Regions from separate parts of the Halomonas sediminis genome, predicted to be linked through region 1. Evidence: predicted binding sites of a transcription regulator. Region 1 holds the regulator's gene; the other holds the start of a gene.
What was found. The regulator PhoB, encoded in region 1, activates phosphate uptake and scavenging genes when phosphate is short. The targets are predictions, from matches to a motif close to TGTCATANNNNTGTCANA.
Positions count from the first base shown of each region.

Region 1 (10,441 bases):
TCAGCGAGCATGTGCGCAAGATGCTGCGCGATTCGCTCACCGCCTTTGCCCGCTTCGATACTGATCTGGCCATGCAGGTGGTGCACGAAGACAAGCTGGTGGATGACGAATATGGCAGCGCCATGCGCTCGCTGATGACTTTCATGATGGAAGACAGCCGTTCGATCAGCTCGGTACTCAACGTCATGTGGGTGTTGCGCGCCTTGGAACGGGTGGGTGACCATGCCAACAACCTGGCCGAATACGTGGTCTATCTGGTCAAGGGCCTGGATATCCGGCACATCGCCCCGGAAGAGCTCGATGAAAACATGCTGAAGAAGTCCTGACTTGAGATTAAAACGATAAGGTCAAAGCCCGCCAGGTTACTAGGTAGGATAGACAAGGCGCTTGGCGGGAAACACGCAACGAAAGCGGGCTCCCTCGCCTGGGTGGGAGTCGATCTCCAGGTGCGCTTCATGGCGCAATAGTACATGCTTGACGATTGCCAGCCCCAGTCCGGTACCGCCGGTTTCAGTGCTGCGCCCCTTGTCCACACGGTAGAAGCGTTCGGTGAGGCGCGGAATATGCACCGGATCGATGCCTTCCCCGTTATCCTCGACTTCAATGCAGGCGCCCTGAGAGTGAGTCTTCCAACGCAGGGTGATGTGGCTACCTTCCGGGGTATAACGCACGGCATTGAAAGCCAGGTTGGAAACCGCGCTGCGAATTTCCTGCTCACTGCCTACCAGCTGAGCATGGCACTCAAGCTCGATAGTCACTTCATGGCGGTGATGGGAAAGGGCCAGCGCATCGCGGCGGATGCCGTCGAGCAACGTCTCCATGAGCAGCGGCCGGTGATCTTCGCCACCCTGGTCGATCTCCAGGCGTGACAGCATCAGCAGATCGTTGACCAGATTCTGCATACGGCTCGTTTGCGCCTGCATCTGCGAAAGCCCGCGCCCCAGGCGCGGCGGCATCTGTTCAGCCAGGTCGCTGTAGGTTTCCAGATAACCGGAAAGTACCGTCAGGGGTGTGCGCAATTCATGGGAAACATTGGCCACGAAATCGCGCCGCATCTGTTCCAGGCGATGCAACCGGGTGATATCGCGAGCCATGAGCAGGCATTCGTCATCGCCATAAAGCGTCAGCTGGTATTGAAGGATACGACGCTCGTCGATGGGAGACGTCAAGGTCAGGGGTTCGCGATAGTCATGCGCCTTGAAGTAACTGACGAAGTGGGGGTCGCGCAGCAGATTGGTAATGTGCTGGCCGCGGTCATGGGCAGCTTGCAGCCCCAGCATGTCGCTGGCAGCACTGTTCCACCACTCCAGGTCACCATGACGGTCGAGCATCACCACGCTGTCGCGCATGGCTTCCGAGGATTCCTGTATCCGCGCGAGTATCGCCCGTAAGCGTTGCTGAGTGATGCGCTGGCGTTTCTGATAACGGTAAAGCTGGTCGAACAGCTCGCCCCACATCCCGCTCGCGGCAGGAGGCTCCTGCTCCGGGTGCAACGTCATCCAGCGATACAGGGCGCGTAACTGGCGCAGATGGTAAACCAGGCACAGCGCCAAGCCCGCTGCGAGACCCAGCCCCGGCGTCACTAACAGCCAGCCGACCAGGGTTCCCAAGGTTGCCGGCCATACCAGACGCCACAGCTCACGGCTCCACAATCGCACCCTAGCCTCTGGCCGAAAACCGGTAGCCGGTACCGCGTACAGTCTGAATCAAGTGCTGATGGGCATCGCCCAATGCCTTGCGCAGGCGGCGGATATGCACGTCCACGGTGCGTTCCTCGACATAGACATTGCCTCCCCATACTTGGTCCAGCAGCTGGCTACGAGTGTAGGCGCGCTCCTGGTGAGTCATGAAAAACTGCAACAGGCGGTACTCGGTAGGCCCCATTTCCAAGGCCTTGCCATGCGCACTGATGCGATGACTCATGGGATCCAGCAAGAGGCCGTCGATCTCGACGGCCTCTTCGACACCGCGCGGTGTCGCTCGGCGCAGCACGGCCTTGAGCCTTGCCACCAGCTCACGAGGGGAAAACGGCTTGGTAATGTAATCGTCGGCCCCGGCTTCGAGACCCTGAATCTTGTTGTCCTCTTCACCCTTGGCGGTAAGCATGATGATGGGTAGCTCGGCGGTGGCTTCTTCGCGCTTGAGCCGACGAGCAAGCTCGATACCGCTGATGCCCGGCATCATCCAGTCCAGCAGCAGCAAGTCCGGTTGATGATCCACAATCATGGCGTGGGCATCCTGAGCATTGCTCGCTTCAAGGACGTGGTAGTCAGCCATTTCCAGGGCGATCGCGATCATTTCGCGAATCGGCGCTTCATCATCGACAATCAGAACGGTCTTGGCGGTCATTATGGGCGGCCTCGTGATCGAACAATGACAGGTCAATGACAATCACACCATGCCCTGATGACAATTCCATGACAAGACCGATTTTCCCAAGCAGCCGCCCTCGCACCCCAACAAATGCCTATGCAAACGGCTCAGCTGCCGCTGGGCGAGCGTTAGGTCTTGCCGGGTTCCTGTTCAGTTGCGGTCGAAGAACGTTTGGCTCGCGGATGGGCCGCATCGTAACTGGCTGCCAGGCTTTGCCAATCCAGCCGGGTATACACCTGTGTAGTGGCCAGATTGGCATGGCCGAGGAGCTCCTGCACTGCACGCAAGTCCTGGCTGGACTCGAGCAAATGGCTGGCGAAGGAATGACGCAATCGGTGTGGGTGCAAGTGCTCCGGTAAACCGCGGGCCACGGCCAGGTGCGCCAGACGCTTTTGAATCGCACGATGCCCCAGACGGGCTCCGCGCACCCCGACGAACAGCGCGGTTTCGCCCTGGCCGGCAAGCAATGGGCGTTGCGCCAGCCAATGGCCCAGCGCCACCTGAGCACGCTGGCCCACCGGTACCTGGCGGGGTTTGCTTCCCTTGCCCATCACCCGTACCTGATGGCCGTGAACGTCAGGCTCATCCAGAGCGGCAAGCTCCGCCAGGCGCAAGCCACTGGAATAGAAAAGTTCCAGTATGGCCTGGTCGCGCAATGCCAACGGCGAGCCATCATGAGGGGTGTCCAGAAACTGGCTGAGCTGGTCCACATCCAGCGGGCGCGGCAGGTGGCTGGGCTGGCGCGGCGTGCGCAATAGCGTTACCGGGTTATGTGCCAGGATTCCTTGCTTGACTAGGTAATCGGCAAAACGCGAGAGTGCCGCGCGGCGCCGGGCCAAACTGCTGGGAGCCAGCCCGCGGCTACGTTCACGTCCCAGAAAAGCCCGCAACAGGGCGGTATCCAGTGCTTCCGCGGCATGCACATCACGGCTCAGCGTGAAGGCCTGCAAGGCGCTGAGATCCTGAGCATAGGCTTTCAGCGTGGCGGGGCTGGCATGGCGTCGCATCTGCGCCAGAAATGCCGTGATACTTCCCTCGAGCGGGGTATCAAGCATAAGGGCCCAGGCGCGTCAGCAAGCGGGCCATGACATCGCCCAGATATTCAGTGAACAAGGTGTCCATGCTGGCGCAATAACTTGCCGGGTCGGGGCTGGCGAGCAGCAGATAGCCCAGCGGCTGCCCGGCGGAAAGTCGAGTGATGGCGCAGGAACCCGCCTTGCGCGGTGGCTTGGTATGCGGCAACAGGCATTTCCAGTCGCTGACACTCAACTTGGAACAGCGGCTGGTGCGTCCATCAAGCAGCGCGGTCAGGCGCTTGGTGGCATGCTGGTCCAGCACCTGACGCGGCGGCTGTGGCGGAGCGGGTTCGTTATCGCTGAGTTCCGCCGGACACCAGAGTGCCATGGCCGGCGTTGCAAAACGCTCGCTGAGCTGGGTGGCCAACGCCTGGGCCAAGGTATCTCGATCCTCGGCTTCGACCAATGCCAGCAAGGTTTCCCGCAGGCGCCGATACTGTGTCTCATTGTGGCGCGCGGTTTCCAGCAGGTGTTCCAAGCGGCTTTCGGCATGCTCGGCACGCCGGCGCAGGTCGAGCACCAGACGTTCCAATAGCGAGATCGCACCCTGGATATCCGGATGAGGGACCTTGAGCTGCTGCAGCAACCCTTCACGCCCGACAAAAAAGTCCGGATGACGCGCCAGCCAGAAGGCTACCTGATCGGGATCGAGGGTTTTGCGCGGCTCGGGGGCTGAAGACATCACCTTACTCCTGTTTACGCTATCGCGACGGTTTGCGCTTGGCCGCGTCAGCTTAACGCGACGCGCCCATCAAACACACGTGTTGCCGGGCCGACCATGATCAACGCAGCTTCCGGGTCCGACCATTCGATCATCAAGTCACCGCCCGGCAGCGTTACCTTGACCGGACTTTTCAATAGTCCCTGGCGAATCCCGCTGGCAACGGCGGCACAGGCGCCGGTACCGCAGGCCAGAGTCTCGCCACTGCCACGCTCATAGACGCGCAGACGAATCGCGCAGGGCGAGAGCACCTGCATGAAACCGACATTGACCCGCTGGGGAAAGCGCGGGTGCGCTTCCACCAAGGGTCCCAAACGCTCCACCGGGGCAGTATCCACATCATCAACCTGGATCACCGCATGCGGATTGCCCATCGACACCACCCCCAGCTCGAGGGTTTCGTCACCGACCGCCAGGGTATGCAACGGCTGATCACCCGGCGCATCGAACGGCAATGCCGAGGGAGTGAAGCGCGGCCGCCCCATGTCCACGCGCACCATGCCGTCATGCTGCACCTTGAGCACCAGCGGGCCACCGGCGGTCTCGACCCGAATCTCGTGCTTGTGGGTAAGACGTTGATCGCGCACGAAGCGGGCGAAACAGCGCGCTCCATTGCCGCAGTTTTCCACTTCACTGCCATCGGCATTGAAGATGCGGTAGCGAAAATCCATTTCCGGGTCGCGGGGTGGCTCGACGATCAACAGCTGGTCGAAACCGATCCCCAGACGACGATCAGCAAGCTGGCGAATCTGCTCATTGCGAAGACGGGCGCGCTGAGTCACCAGATCCACCACCACGAAATCATTGCCCAGCCCGTGCATCTTGGTGAAATGCAGCAGCATCAAACGCTCCCTGCCGGTAGCAAGGTTTCGCCGGCCCACAAATCCGCCAGGCGCTCACGAGCACGCACCACATGACACTCCGTGCCATCCACCATCAGTTCCGCCGGGCGGGGGCGGCTGTTGTAGTTCGAGGCCATCACAAAGCCATAGGCACCCGCTGAACGCACCGCCAGAAGGTCCCCCGGTGCAATCGCAAGTTCACGCTCCTTGCCCAGGAAGTCTCCGGTTTCGCATACCGGTCCGACCACATCGTAAAGCGCCGAATCCCGCGCATGGCGCGTGTCCACCGGCACGATGGCCTGCCACGCCTGGTACAGCGCCGGGCGAATCATGTCGTTCATGCCCGCATCGATGATGGCGAAGTTCTTGGTCTCACCAGGCTTGAGAAACTCGACCCGGGTCAACAGCACGCCGGCATTGGCGGCAATCGAGCGACCGGGCTCGAACAACAGCGTCAGGCGCTTGCCGCCCTCCCAACGCGAAAGCCGCTCGAGCAAGGCAGTAGCGTAATCGAACGGCTGCGGCGGCCGCTCATCGCGATAGGTAACGCCCAGGCCACCCCCCAGGTCCAGGTGGTCGATCTCGATTCCCTGGTCGCGCAGACGCTCGAGCAATACCAGCAGGCGCTCCAGGGCATCCAGGAAAGGTGCGGTTTCCGTCAATTGGGAGCCGATATGACAATCCAGCCCGACCACTTCCAGATGCGCCATTCCCGCCGCCTGGGTATACACATCCAGGGCGTCATCCACCGCAATGCCGAACTTATTGTCCTTCAAGCCGGTGGAAATGTAGGGATGGGTGCCGGCATCGACATCCGGATTGACGCGCAACGACACCGAGGCAACCTTGCCCAGGCGCGCAGCCACGCTATTGAGGCGTTCAAGCTCAGGGCGCGATTCCACGTTGAAGCACTTGATACCCACTTCCAGGGCACGGGCCATTTCCGCTTCTTGCTTGGCCACGCCGGAAAACACCACCTTGGCCGGGTCACCGCCCGCCGCCAGGACGCGCTCGAGCTCGCCGACGGACACGATATCGAACCCCGCCCCCAGCCGTGCCAGAAGCCCCAGCACCGCCAGGTTGGAATTGGCTTTAACGGCATAGCAGATTAAATGCGAATGGCTGCCTAACGCCTCGGTATAGGCGCGAAAATGCCGTTCAAGTGTGGCCTTGGAATACACATAACACGGGGTGCCATGCTCGGCGGCAATGCGTGAAAGCGGAACCTCTTCGGCATACAGCACGCCGTCGCGATAATTGAAATAATCCATTCAGGTCTCCTGCTCGACCGCTGGCGAGGTGGATGGCGCTTGTTCGGACTGCTCCGGTGAAGGCTGCTCTGGCGATGGCAAGTACAGCGGCCCTTTCTGGCCGCAGCCGGCCAGCAGTATCGCCACAGCAATTATTGCCAGGCTACTGACAGCACGCATCACATCGCGCCCTTGAGTACGATCACTGCATCACGTGCACGCTGTGCCGCCGCCCGCACCTGATTGGGCGCGGTGCCGCCGATATGGTTACGCGCCGCGACCGAACCTTCCAGGGTCAATACCTCGAAGACATCCTCTTCGATGATGTCGGAGAACTGCTTGAGCTCAGTGAGGCTCATCTCGGAAAGGTCTTTTTCTTCGCGTAACCCGAACGCGACCGACTGGCCGACGATCTCATGGGCATCGCGGAACGCCACGCCTTTGCGCACTAGGTAATCGGCGAGGTCGGTGGCGGTAGAGAACCCCTTGAGCGCCGCGATCTCCATGTTGGCCTTTTTGGGTTCGATGGCAGGCACCATGTCGGCAAAGGCTTTCAGGCAGTCGCGCACGGTGTCGACGGCGTCGAACAGCGGCTCCTTGTCTTCCTGATTGTCCTTGTTGTAGGCCAGCGGCTGGGATTTCATCAGCGTCAGCAAGGCCATCAAGTGGCCATAGACACGTCCGGTCTTGCCACGCACCAGTTCCGGCACATCGGGATTCTTCTTTTGCGGCATGATCGAGGAGCCGGTGCAGAAGCGGTCCGGCAAATCGATGAAATCGAACTGGGCACTGGTCCACAGCACCAGTTCTTCGCTCATTCGCGAAAGGTGCATCAATAGGATGCTGGCGAAGCTGGTGAATTCGATCGCGAAATCGCGATCCGACACCGCATCCAAGGAGTTCTCCGCCGGGCGCGAAAAGCCCAGCAATTCCGCGGTAACGTGACGGTCGATCGGGTAGGTGGTACCGGCCAGGGCGGCAGCGCCCAGGGGCATCACATTGACTCGCTTGCGGCAATCGAGCAGGCGCTCGTGGTCGCGGGCCAGCATTTCCTGCCAGGCCAGCAGATGATGACCAAAGGTAACCGGCTGGGCGGTCTGGAGGTGAGTGAAGCCGGGCATGATGGTCTCGGCTTCGCGGTCGGCGAGTTCGATCATGCCTTCCCGCAGGCGCACCAGCTCGACTTCGATCACATCGATTTCGTCACGCAGGAACAAGCGGATATCGGTGGCTACCTGGTCGTTACGTGAACGCCCGGTGTGCAGCTTCTTGCCTGTGATACCGATCTTGTCGGTCAGCCGCGCTTCGATGTTCATATGAACGTCTTCCAGTGGCACCGACCACTGGAACTCGCCGCGCTCGATCTCGGCGGCGATCTCGTTGAGACCTTCAACGATGGCATTACGCTCTTCGTCACTCAGCACACCGACGCGTGCCAGCATGGTGGCGTGGGCGACCGAGCCTCGAATATCCTGGCGCGCCAGGCGCTGGTCGAAGGTGACCGAGGCAGTAAAGCGTTCGACAAACGCATCGGTGGGCTCGCTGAAGCGACCGCCCCAGGACTGGTTAGTGACTTGGCTCATCTGGCGGATATCCTGCAAACAATGAAGTCGAAAACACGCATGAAAAATAATCACAAAAAATGATCATGGAAATTGCCCGAAAGTGTACCAGAGTCACCCCCTCTCGCGGCACGCCGATTTACTCATCGCAAAACCATCCTACGGTAGGGAACCGCACTTACTATTTTTACTACAGTTTTTACTGTGTGGCCGGGTGCTTTATGATGAGATCTATCAGAGGTTGACTGGCCGTGTCAGCGGCAAAGGGAGAATCACGTGCAAACCATTACCAAGCTACGCATTGCCACGCGTAAAAGCCAACTTGCCATGTGGCAGGCTGAATACGTTCGTGACCGCTTGATGGCGGCCAACCCGGGGCTTGAGGTGGAGCTGGTTCCCCTTTCCACCCGAGGCGACAAGATTCTGGATACACCGCTTTCCAAAATCGGCGGGAAGGCCTTGTTCGTCAAGGAGTTGGAAGAAGCGATGCTCGACGGTCGTGCCGACATCGCGGTGCACTCCATGAAAGACGTGCCCATGCACTTTCCCGAAGGCCTGGGGCTCTCGGTGATCTTGGAAGGTGCCGACCCCACCGACGCCTTCGTTTCCAACCACTACGCCAGCCTGGATGAGCTGCCGGAAGGCGCCCGCGTGGGTACCGCCAGTTTGCGGCGTGGACTACAGATGCGCGAAGCCCGCCCGGATCTGGAGATCCTGAATTTGCGTGGTAACGTCCAGACTCGCCTGAGCAAGCTCGATGCCGGTGAATTCGAGGCGATCATTCTGGCCACCTCCGGCTTGAAGCGTTTGGGACTTGAAGAGCGCATCGCCCTGGCACTCCCGCCGGAAGTCTGCCTGCCCGCCTGCGGCCAAGGAGCGCTGGGCATCGAGTGTCGCCTGCACGACCCCGAGTTGATCCATTTGCTGGCACCGCTGGATGACCCGGACACCGCGACCCGCGTACGCGCCGAACGTGCCATGAACACCCGCCTGGAAGGCGGCTGCCAGGTACCCATCGGGGGTCATGCCATCATCGAGGCCGACAATGTGACCCTGTGGTTACGCGGTTTGGTGGGCAACCCGGACGGCACCCAAGTGCTGCGCGCCGAAGGCCGTGGCTCGATGCACGAACCTGAAGCCTTGGGCATTCGCGTTGCCGAAGAGCTGCTTGACCTGGGCGCCGGCGAGATACTCGCTGAGGTCTACGGCGCCAGCGAATGAGTGCACCGGTGTTGATCTGCCGCCCGGGTGAGCGCGGCGAGGTATTGGCTGACGCCATTATCGAACAGGGCTTCGAGGTCGAGCGCCTCGAGGCGTTGACCCTGGAAGCCCTGCCCGAGACCCCCGCCTTACGTACCACCTGGCTAAACATCGACAATTTTCATAAGGTTGTAGTGGTCAGTCCCTTTGCCGCCCAATGCCTGAGCGAGGCATTCGACCGTTACTGGCCACAGTTGCCGGTCGGGATCGACTACTATGCAGTAGGTAACGCTACAGCGGCCACGCTGCATGAAACTCTCGGCGTGGCGGTACATGTGCCGTCTCCCCAAGCCGGGGAAGACACCAGCGAAGCGCTGCTAGCGCTGGGGTCGCTGCAAGCGCTGGCTAACCAGCGCATCCTGCTGGTGGCGGGGGAAGCCGGCCGCGCCTTACTTGGCGAAACACTGGCCGAACGTGGCGCAAACGTGACGCGCCTGGCGGTCTATCGGCGCTGTTTCAAAGCACCGTCTATCGACTTGCAGCGGCGTCTTCACGATGGAAATTATCAAGCATTAGTCGTCACTAGCGGCGAATTGCTTGAACATCTGGCAAAATGGTGCAATCAGGCAGCCTTGAACCAACCGCTAATCGTTTCCAGTCGCCGTTTGGCTACACTGGCCGACACACTGGGCTTTCGTGCCCCCATGGTGGCGTCGGGAGCAACACCGAATGCACTGACAGCCGCGTTGGCTCGGGCCTGTAACCCGAAGGGTGCCGATGTCGATCCAGGAACTTAACAAGGGCTAGCGACAGAATGAGCAAACAACCAAACGAACAGGACGACGCAAAGAAGACGTCCGACGCCCGTAGCGAAAGCTCAGAGCCACGCGGCGATACCGCCAGGGCGTCACCCTCTTCTTCTTCCGCCACTGAGCCGGGCAGCGACACCGCTGCCAAGAGCGATACGGCTACAAGCAAAGGCAATTCATCGCGCAATCATCGCTCCCGGCGACGTAACCGGTCCGAGAGCAACGCTGATGCCAAGCCGGCGGAACACAGCACTGAGCCGACGACACCCGGCACCAAGCCTGCTCCGTCCTCTTCTGCCAGCGGTTCTTCCAGCAGTGGCTCTTCTACCAGCGGCCCGTCCGCTAACAGCGCAACCTCTGCGGCTACCGGTAGTGATAGCGACAAGAAGACCGCCAGCGCCAAGGGCGCTTCGACGCCGCCACCGGCTTCCACCTCCTCCCAGGCCAGTAATGGCGGCAAGGGGGGTAGCGGCGGCAAGAGCGGTGTTCTGGCCTTGGTGCTGGTCATTCTGTTGGCCATTATACTGGCATTTGTTGCCTGGCAAGGGTGGCAGCGCCTTGAAACACAGCAACAGCGCCTGGAAAGCGTGGCTCAGCAGGCGGAAGAC
Region 1 covers NZ_CP085246.1:3,399,144-3,409,584, forward strand. The annotation lists gene phoU (phosphate signaling complex protein PhoU) at 1-326, shown strand, start outside; gene phoR (phosphate regulon sensor histidine kinase PhoR) at 366-1,658, opposite strand; gene phoB (phosphate regulon transcriptional regulator PhoB) at 1,660-2,349, opposite strand; gene LG290_RS16110 (tyrosine recombinase XerC) at 2,502-3,428, opposite strand; gene LG290_RS16115 (DUF484 family protein) at 3,421-4,131, opposite strand; gene dapF (diaminopimelate epimerase) at 4,179-5,012, opposite strand; gene lysA (diaminopimelate decarboxylase) at 5,012-6,283, opposite strand; gene lptM (LPS translocon maturation chaperone LptM) at 6,284-6,442, opposite strand; gene argH (argininosuccinate lyase) at 6,442-7,845, opposite strand; gene hemC (hydroxymethylbilane synthase) at 8,101-9,045, shown strand; gene LG290_RS16145 (uroporphyrinogen-III synthase) at 9,042-9,821, shown strand; gene LG290_RS16150 (uroporphyrinogen-III C-methyltransferase) at 9,839-10,441, shown strand, end outside.

Region 2 (10,441 bases), 410 kb from region 1:
ATTTCCGCTGCTGTTTCAGTTTTTCACCCAGACCGGGCCGGAAAACGTGGCGGTAATGACCGATATAAATCAGTACCTTAACTTCGTCCTCAAGTTGTTTTTCGCCTTTGGTGTGGCGTTTGAAATCCCCATTGCTACCTTTCTGCTGATCGCCTCCGGGGCCACCACGGTGGAAAGCCTGTCGAAAAAACGCCCTTACATCGTCCTGGGGTGTTTCGTCGTCGGAATGCTGCTGACGCCGCCGGATATTATTTCCCAGAGCTTGCTGGCAGTACCCATGTACCTGCTTTATGAAGTCGGGCTGTTATTCGGCCGCCTGGTACGCAAGCGTCGGGCGGAAAAAGATGCCGCCGAGGAACAGGATAAAAATGTCTGACATCTCAGCCAGATAACGTAATTCCTGTACCGTAAAACCGCAACGGCCCCTCTATTGATCAAATAGAGAGGCCATTTTAGATAGAGGGGCCGTTGTGCGTCAGGCTATCAGGTCAGCATTTCGTCGATACGATCCACTAGCTTGAAGATCCCGGTAGCCGCTTCACTGATTCTGGTCGCCAACATGTAGGCCGGTGTGGTCACCACCTGGTGTTCTCGATCCACGACGATGCCTTCTACTCCGCAACTACGGTGCAACCCCCCCATGGCACTGATGGCACCGGAAACGCCCGGGTCGTTGCCCACGGTCACCGCAATGCCCTCGCCTAGCAAACGCGGCACCAACACCGGCGAGATACACATCAGGCCAATCGGCTTGGCATCTTCACGAAAGCCCGCCAAAGCGTCCTTGAGTGCCTCAAGCACCTGCATGTTGTCGCCTGCCCGAGCAAAGTCGGAGAGATTCTTGGCCACCCCGAAACCGCCGGGGACGATCACCGCGTCGTAATCACCGGCCTGGAGCTCTCCCAGCTCGCTGATCTCACCACGGGCCAGGCGTGCGGCCTCTTTCAGTACATTGCGGCTTTCGCCGTCTTCCAGCGCCTGGGTAAGATGATTCACCACCTGATATTGCTCGATATCCGGGGCGAAGCAACGATAACCGATCCCCAACTGGTCCAGACGCAGCAGCGTCAAGGTGGTTTCATAAATTTCCGAGCCGTCGAACACGCCACAGCCTGCCAGGATCACTGCCACCTGTTTGGTCATTTTTATTTCCTCGTTTGGGTGTCGCCGCCATGGGCAATGCTGAATAAATCGATCGTCCACTTTAGTGAGTCTCTTCTCCGGCCACAAGGCGGCTTTCGCCGGATAGCACGGCTGATATACTCAAGGGATTGTTGTCGCCTGTACCGTCGGCGATGAGCTTTCCGTTACTGTCTGGAGAAACGCCTTGAACACGCCCAGTCCTCGCCATTTTCCTGCGCTACGCATGCGCCGTATGCGCCGCGATGATTTTTCTCGTCGCCTGATGCAAGAAGCCTCCCTGACCCCCAGCGACCTGATCCTGCCGGTTTTCGTGCTGGAAGGCGAAAACCAGCGCGAAGCGGTCGCCTCGATGCCCGGCGTGGAGCGTTTGTCGCTGGACCTTTTGATCGAGCAGGCACGCGAAGCCTACCAACTGGGTATTCCCGCCCTGGCATTGTTTCCGGTGGTGACCGCCGAACATAAAAGCGATCTGGCGGAAGAAGCCTATAACGCCAATGGGCTGGTGCAGCGCAGTGTACGGGCATTGAAAACCGCCTTACCGGAACTGGGGATTATTACCGATGTGGCGCTTGACCCCTACACCAGTCATGGCCAGGACGGCATTATCGATGAGCAGGGCTATGTCCAGAATGACCGCACCGTCGACACCTTGCTCAAGCAGGCGTTGTCCCACGCCGAGGCCGGCGCCGACGTGGTGGCGCCTTCGGATATGATGGACGGACGCATTGGCGCCATCCGTCAGGTACTCGAACAGGAACACCTGCACAATGTGCGCATCATGGCCTACAGCGCCAAGTATGCTTCGCATTACTACGGGCCTTTCCGAGATGCGGTGGGCTCGGCAGCCAATCTGGGCAAGGCCGACAAGCGCACCTACCAGATGGACCCGGCCAACAGCGATGAAGCCCTGCATGAAGTCGCCCTGGACCTGGCCGAAGGCGCTGACATGGTGATGGTCAAGCCCGGCATGCCTTATCTGGATGTGGTTCGCCGGGTAAAGGACGAACTCAGAGTCCCCACTTTCGCTTATCAGGTCAGCGGCGAGTACGCCATGCACCGCGCGGCGTTCGACAACGGCTGGCTGGAAGCCGAGCCGGTGATCATGGAATCGTTGATGTGCTTCAAGCGTGCCGGTGCCGACGGTATCTTGACCTATTTCGCCCTGGAGGCAGCCCGCTACATGCAATCTCAAGGGTAGGCCCAGGCTAGACGTTCGCGCCAGATAGCAAGCGCTGCGATAACGAGCGCTGTCATCTGGCTGTCATCCTCGTCGATTAACCTCGACGCATATTCACCAATATTCGCCCCCAAAGCTGCCTGGGCGTGACCGGGAGCGCGTACATGCAAGACTCAGCCATTGATGGTTCCCAGAACGAGAGCAGCGACACCGCAAGCGAGGCGGCACCCTTGCGCCTCAACCGTACCCCTACCGGCGTGCAGACGCGTCACCCCGTGCCGGAAACCGACCTCGACGATCCGTTGCTGTATTTCAATCGTGAGCTCTCCCACCTGCAATTCAACATCCGAGTGCTCGAACAGGCCCTCGATGAGTCGCATCCATTGCTCAATCGCTTGATGTTCCTGCTGATCTTCTCCTCCAACATGGACGAGTTCTTTGAAATCAGGGTGGCTGGGCTCAAGCATCAAATCGCTTTAGGCGATGACACCACCGGCGCGGATGGCCGGCTACCCAAGGCAGTACTCGCGGAAATCTCGCAAACTGCCCATCGGCAGATTATTCGTCAATACCAGATACTCAACGACACCTTGCTACCCCAGCTGGAAGCCCAGGGACTGCGCTTTCGACGGCGTGATCACTGGACAAGCGAGCAAAAGGCCTGGGTGCGCGAGTTCTTCGATAACGAAATCATGCCGGTGATCAGCCCTATCGGGCTGGACCCTTCGCATCCGTTTCCTCGCCTGGTCAACAAGAGCCTGAATTTCATCGTCAGGCTGGAAGGCAAGGATGCCTTCGGACGCGCCGGTGGGATGGCAATCCTTCCCGCACCGCGTTCATTGCCTCGCTTGATGGCCCTGCCCAAGGCCCTTTGCGAGGAAGGCTTCTCCGAATACGTCTTCTTGTCTTCGATGATCCACGCCCATGCTGACGAGCTGTTTCCCGGCATGAACGTGCGCGGTTGCTATCAGTTCCGTCTGACGCGCAATGCCGACATGAGTGTCGACCCCGAAGAAGTCTCCGATCTGGCCTCGGCGCTACGCGGTGAATTGCTCGCGCGTCGCTATGGCAATGGGGTACGCCTGGAAGTGGCGGAAAACTGCCCGGCCGACTTGATCGATTTTCTGCTGACGCAATTCGAACTGGGGCCGGACGATCTGTACCTCGTCGAAGGCCCGGTCAACCTGACCCGCATGATGGCGGTACTGGGAGACGTCGACAGGCCGGACCTGGTCTATCGCCCCTTCACTCCCAGTATTCCCAATTCGCTCAAGAGCGGCAGCTTGTTCCAGGCCATCGCCAAGCACGATATCCTGCTGCACCATCCTTTTCAGTCGTTCACGCCGATCGAAGACCTGCTGCGCGAGGCGGCACGTGACCCGAATGTGCTCGCCATCAAGCAGACGCTATACCGTACCGGCGCCGAATCGCCGATTGTCAGCGCCTTGGTGGACGCCGCAAGCCAAGGCAAGGAAGTCACGGTGGTGATCGAGCTTCGCGCACGTTTCGATGAAGCCGACAACCTGGTACTCGCCTCTCGCCTCCAGGAAGCTGGCGCCATCGTGATTTACGGCATCATGGCCTACAAGACCCATGCCAAGATGCTGCATATCGTGCGACGTGAAAAAGGCAAGCTGCGCCACTATGCCCATCTGGGCACCGGCAACTACCACTCCAAGACCGCCAAGCTGTATACCGATTACAGTCTGCTCACCGCCAATCCCAAGCTGTGTAGCGATGTTCACAAGGTCTTTCAGCAGCTCTCCGGTATGGGCAAGGCAAGGCGTATCGATACCCTGCTGCATGCACCTTTCACTCTGCATGAGCGATTGGTGGAAATGATCGAGCGCGAAGCACAGCACGCCCAGCAAGGTAAGCGCGCTCACATCATCATCAAGTGCAATTCCCTGACCGAGCCCAAACTGATCCGAGCGCTTTACCGGGCGTCTCAGGCGGGGGTCGAGTGCGACCTGATCATTCGCGGCATGTGCTGCCTACGCCCTGGGGTGCCGGGTATCTCGGACAACATACGGGTACGCTCGATTATCGGGCGCTTTCTGGAGCACACCCGCGTGTTTCATTTTCATAACGATGGCGAGCCGGAAATCTGGTGCTCGAGCGCCGACCTGATGGCGCGTAACATGTTTCACCGGGTGGAAACCTGCTTTCCCCTGCTGGAAAAGAAAATCGCCACCCGGGTGCGCAAGGACCTGGAAACCTACCTGGTGGACAACTGCCAGAGCTGGCGGCTGCAATCCGACGGGCAATATGAGCTTCAGTGCCCGAACGGCAGCGCTCCCATCAGTGCTCAGGAAACGCTGCTTTACGCTTATGCCTCGAAAATTTGACCTATCCTCAGCCCTTGGCACTGCTGGTCAAGAGCTGATAGTCAGGGACTGAGAGTCAGGTGCGCTGCCGGTCAGGCGTAACGTTTACGCAGAACTTTCGCGGCCTCCACCATATTGGCCAGGGCCGGTTCGACTTCTTCCCAGTGACGGGTTTTCAACCCGCAATCAGGATTGACCCACAGCCGCTCGGCAGGAATCTTCTCCAGCGCTTTTTCCATCAACTGTACCATCCAGGCTACCTCGGGAATATTGGGGGTGTGGATATCGTAGACACCGGGGCCAATCTCGTTGGGATAGGCGAAGTCCTGAAAGGCCGCCAGTAGCTCCATGTCCGAACGCGAGGTTTCGATGGTGATTACATCGGCGTCCAGTGCGGCAATCGCCCCGATAATGTCGTTGAATTCCGAATAACACATATGCGTATGGATCTGGGTCTCGTCGCGCACCCCGGAGGCGCTCAACTTGAAGCATTCCACCGCCCAATTCAGGTAAGCCTGCCATTGCCCTTGGCGCAGCGGCAGCCCTTCGCGCAATGCCGGTTCGTCAATCTGAATGATGCTGATGCCCGCTCGTTCAAGGTCCACCACCTCATCGCGTAGCGCCAACGCAATCTGACGGCAGGTGGTCTCGCGGGGCTGGTCGTCGCGCACGAAGGACCAGTGCAGAATCGTCACCGGCCCGGTAAGCATGCCTTTCATGGGCTTGTCGGTCAGTGTCTGGGCGTATTCACTCCAGCGCACCGTCATGGGTGCCGGACGGCTGACATCCCCATAAATTACCGGCGGCTTGACGCAGCGTGAACCGTAGCTCTGTACCCAGCCGAACCGGGTAAAGGCGAATCCCTCGAGCTGTTCACCGAAATACTCGACCATATCGTTGCGCTCGGCTTCGCCATGTACCGGTATATCCAGCCCCAAGGCTTCCTGGCGCGTGACGCTATAGGCGATTTCCTCACGCATGCGCGTTTCGTAAGCTTCACGCCCCAGGGTCTTTGCCTTGAACGCCCGGCGCGCCGCACGGATATCCTGGGTTTGCGGAAAAGAGCCGATCGTGGTGGTGGGAAACAGCGGTAGATCAAGTTTGCGCCGCTGGGCCAGGGCGCGTTGGGCATAGGCGCTGCTACGCGCGCTATCGGCAAGCTGTATGGCCGCCAGGCGGGCTCTTACCGTCTTGCGGCAGGTCCGCTCGGAGCCGCGTCGTTCATCCAGGGCGCGGGTGGCTGCGTCCAGGCGTGTTTCATCCTCGGCGGTAGCCCGGTTGTCCAGCAAACGAGAAAGGCTGACCACTTCATCGAGTTTCTGCCGGGCAAACGCCAGCCAGTTTTTCAGCTGATTATCCAGGTCGCTTTCAAGCGCAAGGTCCACCGGCACATGCAACAACGAACAGCTCGGGGCCAGCCATAGGCGATTGCCCAGGCGTACCTTTACCGGCATGAAGCGCTCCCGCAAGGCCGCCAGGTCCGCTCGCCAGATATTACGTCCATCCACCACCCCCACCGAGAGCACTTGATGCGGCCCGAGACGATCGATCACATGGGTCAGTTCATCCGCTCCACGCACCGCATCGACATGCAACCCGGCCACCGGCAGGCGCGTCGCAAGCGACAGATTATCGCCCAAGCCGCCAAAATAAATGGCCACCATCAGTTTGAGCGGTGCCGCCTGGAGGCGGTGATAGGTACGTTCATAAGCTTGCTGCCAGGCCAGAGGGAGATCCTGCACCAAGGCGGGTTCATCGAGCTGCACCCATTCCACCCCCTGTACCGCCAAGCGATTGAGCACCTCGCCGTAAACCTCGACCACTTCTTCCAACAGCGACAAACGGTCGAACGCCTGGCCTTTTTCCTTGCCCAGCCACAACCAGGTCAGTGGCCCGGTCAAGGTCACCTTCACCGAATGTCCGGCCTGGTGCGCCTCGTCCACTTCATCGAACAAGCGAGTGGACGCCAACTGAAAGCGCTGGTGTTCATGCAGCTCAGGGACCAGGTAGTGATAGTTGGTATCGAAATACTTGGTCATTTCGCAAGCCGCCGCCGGGATACCGCTGGGTGCCCGACCGCGAGCCATGCGAAAGGTGGTATCCAGGCTAACGTCACCAGCGGCCAGTTCCTGCTGAGCGGCAAAGCGCTCCGGCACTGCCCCCAGCAAGGCGGAAACATTCAGCACCTGATCGTAGAAAGCGAAATCACCTACGCTGACCCAATCCAGCCCGGCCTGGCGTTGCGCCGCCCAGTGGCGGGCACGCAAGTCACGTCCGACATTTTCCAGGGCCTCGCGATCCTGATCGCCTTTCCAATAGGCTTCCGTGGCTTTTTTCAATTCGCGCTGCGCGCCAATGCGTGGATAGCCCAGAATATGAGAAACTGTCATGATGAAACCTTTCAACGTGAATAATTTCGCACAGTCTGCAAGCCACGCAATTGTGAATCAAACTAAACTTATTAATGATAACCATGAATGAAATTCACTTATGATCGAGTTACGTCACCTGAGAACCCTGGCCGCCCTGCGCGAAACCGGCTCCCTGGTGGAAGCCGCCGACCGCGTGCATCTCACCCAATCCGCGCTTTCGCATCAACTCAAGGACCTGGAAGCCCGTCTGGAAAGCACACTCTTCGTGCGCAAGACGCGGCCGGTGGAATTTACCCGTGCTGGGCTGCGCTTGCTCGCCCTGGGCGATCAGGTATTACCCCAGGTACGCATGGCCGAACGCGACCTGGCACGCCTGGCGGGCACCGAGCAGGGGCGGTTGCATATGGCCATCGAGTGCCACAGCTGTTTTCAATGGCTGATGCCCACCGTGGATCATTTTCGTAACCATTGGCCGGAAGTGGAAATCGATATTCCCAGTGGCCATCATTTCGACCCGCTGCCGGCTCTTGCCCGGGAACAACTCGACCTGGTGATCACCGCCGACCCCCAGCCGATTGCAGGTGTGCACTATGAGCCCTTGTTTCGCTATGAGGGCTTACTGGCAGTGGCTCGTCAGCATGCGCTTGCGGCAAAGCCATTCGTGACCGCCCAAGACCTGCGAGAGGAAACCTTGATCACTTATCCGGTGGAGCACTCACGGCTGGATGTGTTTACGCAGTTTCTCGATCCCGCCGGCGTACGTCCCAAAGAGATACGTACCGCTGAGTTGACCATCATGATGATGCAACTGGTGGCCAGTGGACGGGGAGTCTGCGCCTTGCCCAGCTGGGCATTGACCGAGTATCTGGAGCGCAATTACGTGAGTGCGGTGGGCCTGGGGCGCGAGGGCGTATGGGGAACCCTTTACGCGGCATTGCGCGAAGAAAATCGAAAAGCACCCTGGATGGAGGATTTTCTGCGTACCGCCCGGGAAACCTCGTTTGCAGTACTCGAAGGTATCAAACCGGCCTGAGCCATATCATTCACGGCGGGGAAGCAACAGCGTAAAGCGGGCACCTTGCAACTCAGGGCTTTGATCCACGGTCACGCTGCCCCCGTGCCAAGCCATGATCTTTTCCACGATCGAGAGCCCCAAGCCGTATCCCCCAGAGCTGCGCGCTCGGCTGTCATCAAGCCGGGCAAAAGGCTTGAATATCTCGGCACGCGCCTCCTCCGGTACACCGGGGCCGTCATCTTCGACATCGATACGCACCAGATGAGGCTCGTCGTATAACCGGATAACCACTCGCGACTGGGCATAGCGGCAGGCATTGCTGACCAAGTTCTGCAAGGCGCGCTGCAAGTAACGTGGTTCCACACTCAATTCGACATCGTCATCGTGCACCAGCTGTAGCGACAAGTTCTCATGCAAGGGTGAAAGCGTCTCGATGACTCGCTCTGCCATCGCCCCGCAGTCTATCAGTGCGGTTTGCATTTCCGCGCCGTTGATCGACTCGCTGCCCAGGCGGGCATAGGTGAGAATCTCGTCGACCAGATCGTCAAGTTCGGAAATGTCACCATCAATGCCTTGCAGTTGGCGCCGAATCGCCGGCTCCTCGGTCATGTCTTCGACCATCTGGACGGCAAAACGGATACGTGCCACCGGGGTGCGCAATTCATGCGAGACAGCGCGAATCATTTCCTGCTGACCACGCAACAAGGACTGTACCTGATTGGCCATGCCATTGAACGCCATCCCCAGACGGCCCAGAAAATCGCCGCTTTCCACCTTCACCCGGGTTTCCAGGCGCCCGCTGGCGATGCGCGTGGCGGCCAGTTCCAACCGCGACATACGGGTTTCGATACTGCGCATGATCAGATAGATGATCAGTGCCAGCACCACCATCAAGCCGAGCAACAATGCCAAATGCAGCTTCAGCGGCAGCGACTCCAGGCGGATGACCGGCCCGGCCTGTAACCACTGCGCCTCTCCCGGCAGGCGATACAGCAACTTGGCGTCCAGCGTATACGACAGTAATTGCATGACCACCTGGCCTTGCTCCAGTTGCGCCTGCTGAGCTGAAGTTATTTCTTCGGGCGGTGTCAGCAGCAAACTCAGCGGCCATGCGCCCTGCTCCAGGATATCCAAGCGCTCGACCCGTTGTGATCGGCTGACGCTAGCCAGCCAGTTACCCAGCAAGCGCATCATGCCCTGCCACTGGCGTTCGCTCCAGCCGGGCAACTCGGCCTGAAGTACCCAAGGCATGTCAGGCAACTGCTGTTGTAGTTCCCAGGCGTCGCCCGAACCATTGTTGACCAATACCTGCCCGCGTGCGAGACGGGCGCGGGCGAAATACTGACCACCGAGTTCTTCGATCGGAAGCAATGACAGGTCCATGTCCAGTTGCTGGGCATAGTCAGCCAATACTTCTTCCCAGGATGCCTCGGGCTCATTGGCGAGCGCTTGTGTCAACAGCGACATGGGCAATGCCACCAGTTGTTCCCGGTGGTCTTCGTTACGTACTTGTTCGATCAGCATTCGCCCTGACAATGCCAGGAGAAACAGCATCAACAGCGCCAACCCGAGCAATACATAAAAACGCAGGAAAGTGCCATGGGACAACAAGCGCCGCATCAATTAGCCATCCTTGACGAACAGGTATCCTTTACTGCGCACGGTCTTGATCCGGTGCGGCTGGTTTGGGTCGTCACCGATCTTGGGGCGAATGCGCGAAACCCTCACATCGATCGAACGGTCCTGACCGTCGTATTTGATACCACGCAACTCGCTGAAAATTTCCTCACGAGTCAAAACACGCCCGGCATTGCGCGCCAATAGCCACAGCAGGTCGAATTCAGCGCTGGTCAAATCAATTCGCTCACCCTGAAGCCAAGCTTCGCGAGTGGCGTTGTCGATTTCCAGATTCTCGAATTTCAACCGCATTTCGCCGCCCGGGGCCGGCGCATCGGCTCGTCGCAGCAGTGCCCGCATACGGGCCAGCAACACGCGTGGCTGTACCGGCTTGGACACATAATCATCCGCGCCCATTTCCAGCCCCAGCACTTGATCGAGATCATCGGTGCGAGCGGTCAGCATCATGATCGGTCCGGCGTAATTGGGACGCACCCGACGGCAGACGGAAAGGCCGTCTTCTCCCGGCAACATCAAGTCCAAAATCACCAGATCCGGCTGCAAGGTCAGTATGCGATCCACTCCCTTGCTGCCATCGGCTTCCAAGGTGACCTGAAAGCCATTGGCTTGGAGATAATCACGGGTCAACTCGGCCAGACGCTGGTCGTCTTCAATGATCAGGATGTGGTCCTGATCAGGATAGTCAGGCACTGCAGACTCTTGTGATCCCAGTGCCTGAAATTGTTGTTCCAAGTGATCCACCATCCGCTTTTTTCACTCCATGGGGCTA
Region 2 covers NZ_CP085246.1:2,988,319-2,998,759, forward strand. The annotation lists gene tatC (twin-arginine translocase subunit TatC) at 1-376, shown strand, start outside; gene elbB (isoprenoid biosynthesis glyoxalase ElbB) at 484-1,143, opposite strand; gene hemB (porphobilinogen synthase) at 1,328-2,341, shown strand; gene ppk1 (polyphosphate kinase 1) at 2,485-4,668, shown strand; gene metE (5-methyltetrahydropteroyltriglutamate--homocysteine S-methyltransferase) at 4,740-7,037, opposite strand; gene LG290_RS14125 (LysR family transcriptional regulator) at 7,138-8,052, shown strand; gene LG290_RS14130 (ATP-binding protein) at 8,059-9,654, opposite strand; gene LG290_RS14135 (winged helix-turn-helix domain-containing protein) at 9,658-10,416, opposite strand.
Region 2: the regulator PhoB is predicted to act here: its motif matches at 2,392-2,409, upstream of ppk1 (polyphosphate kinase 1).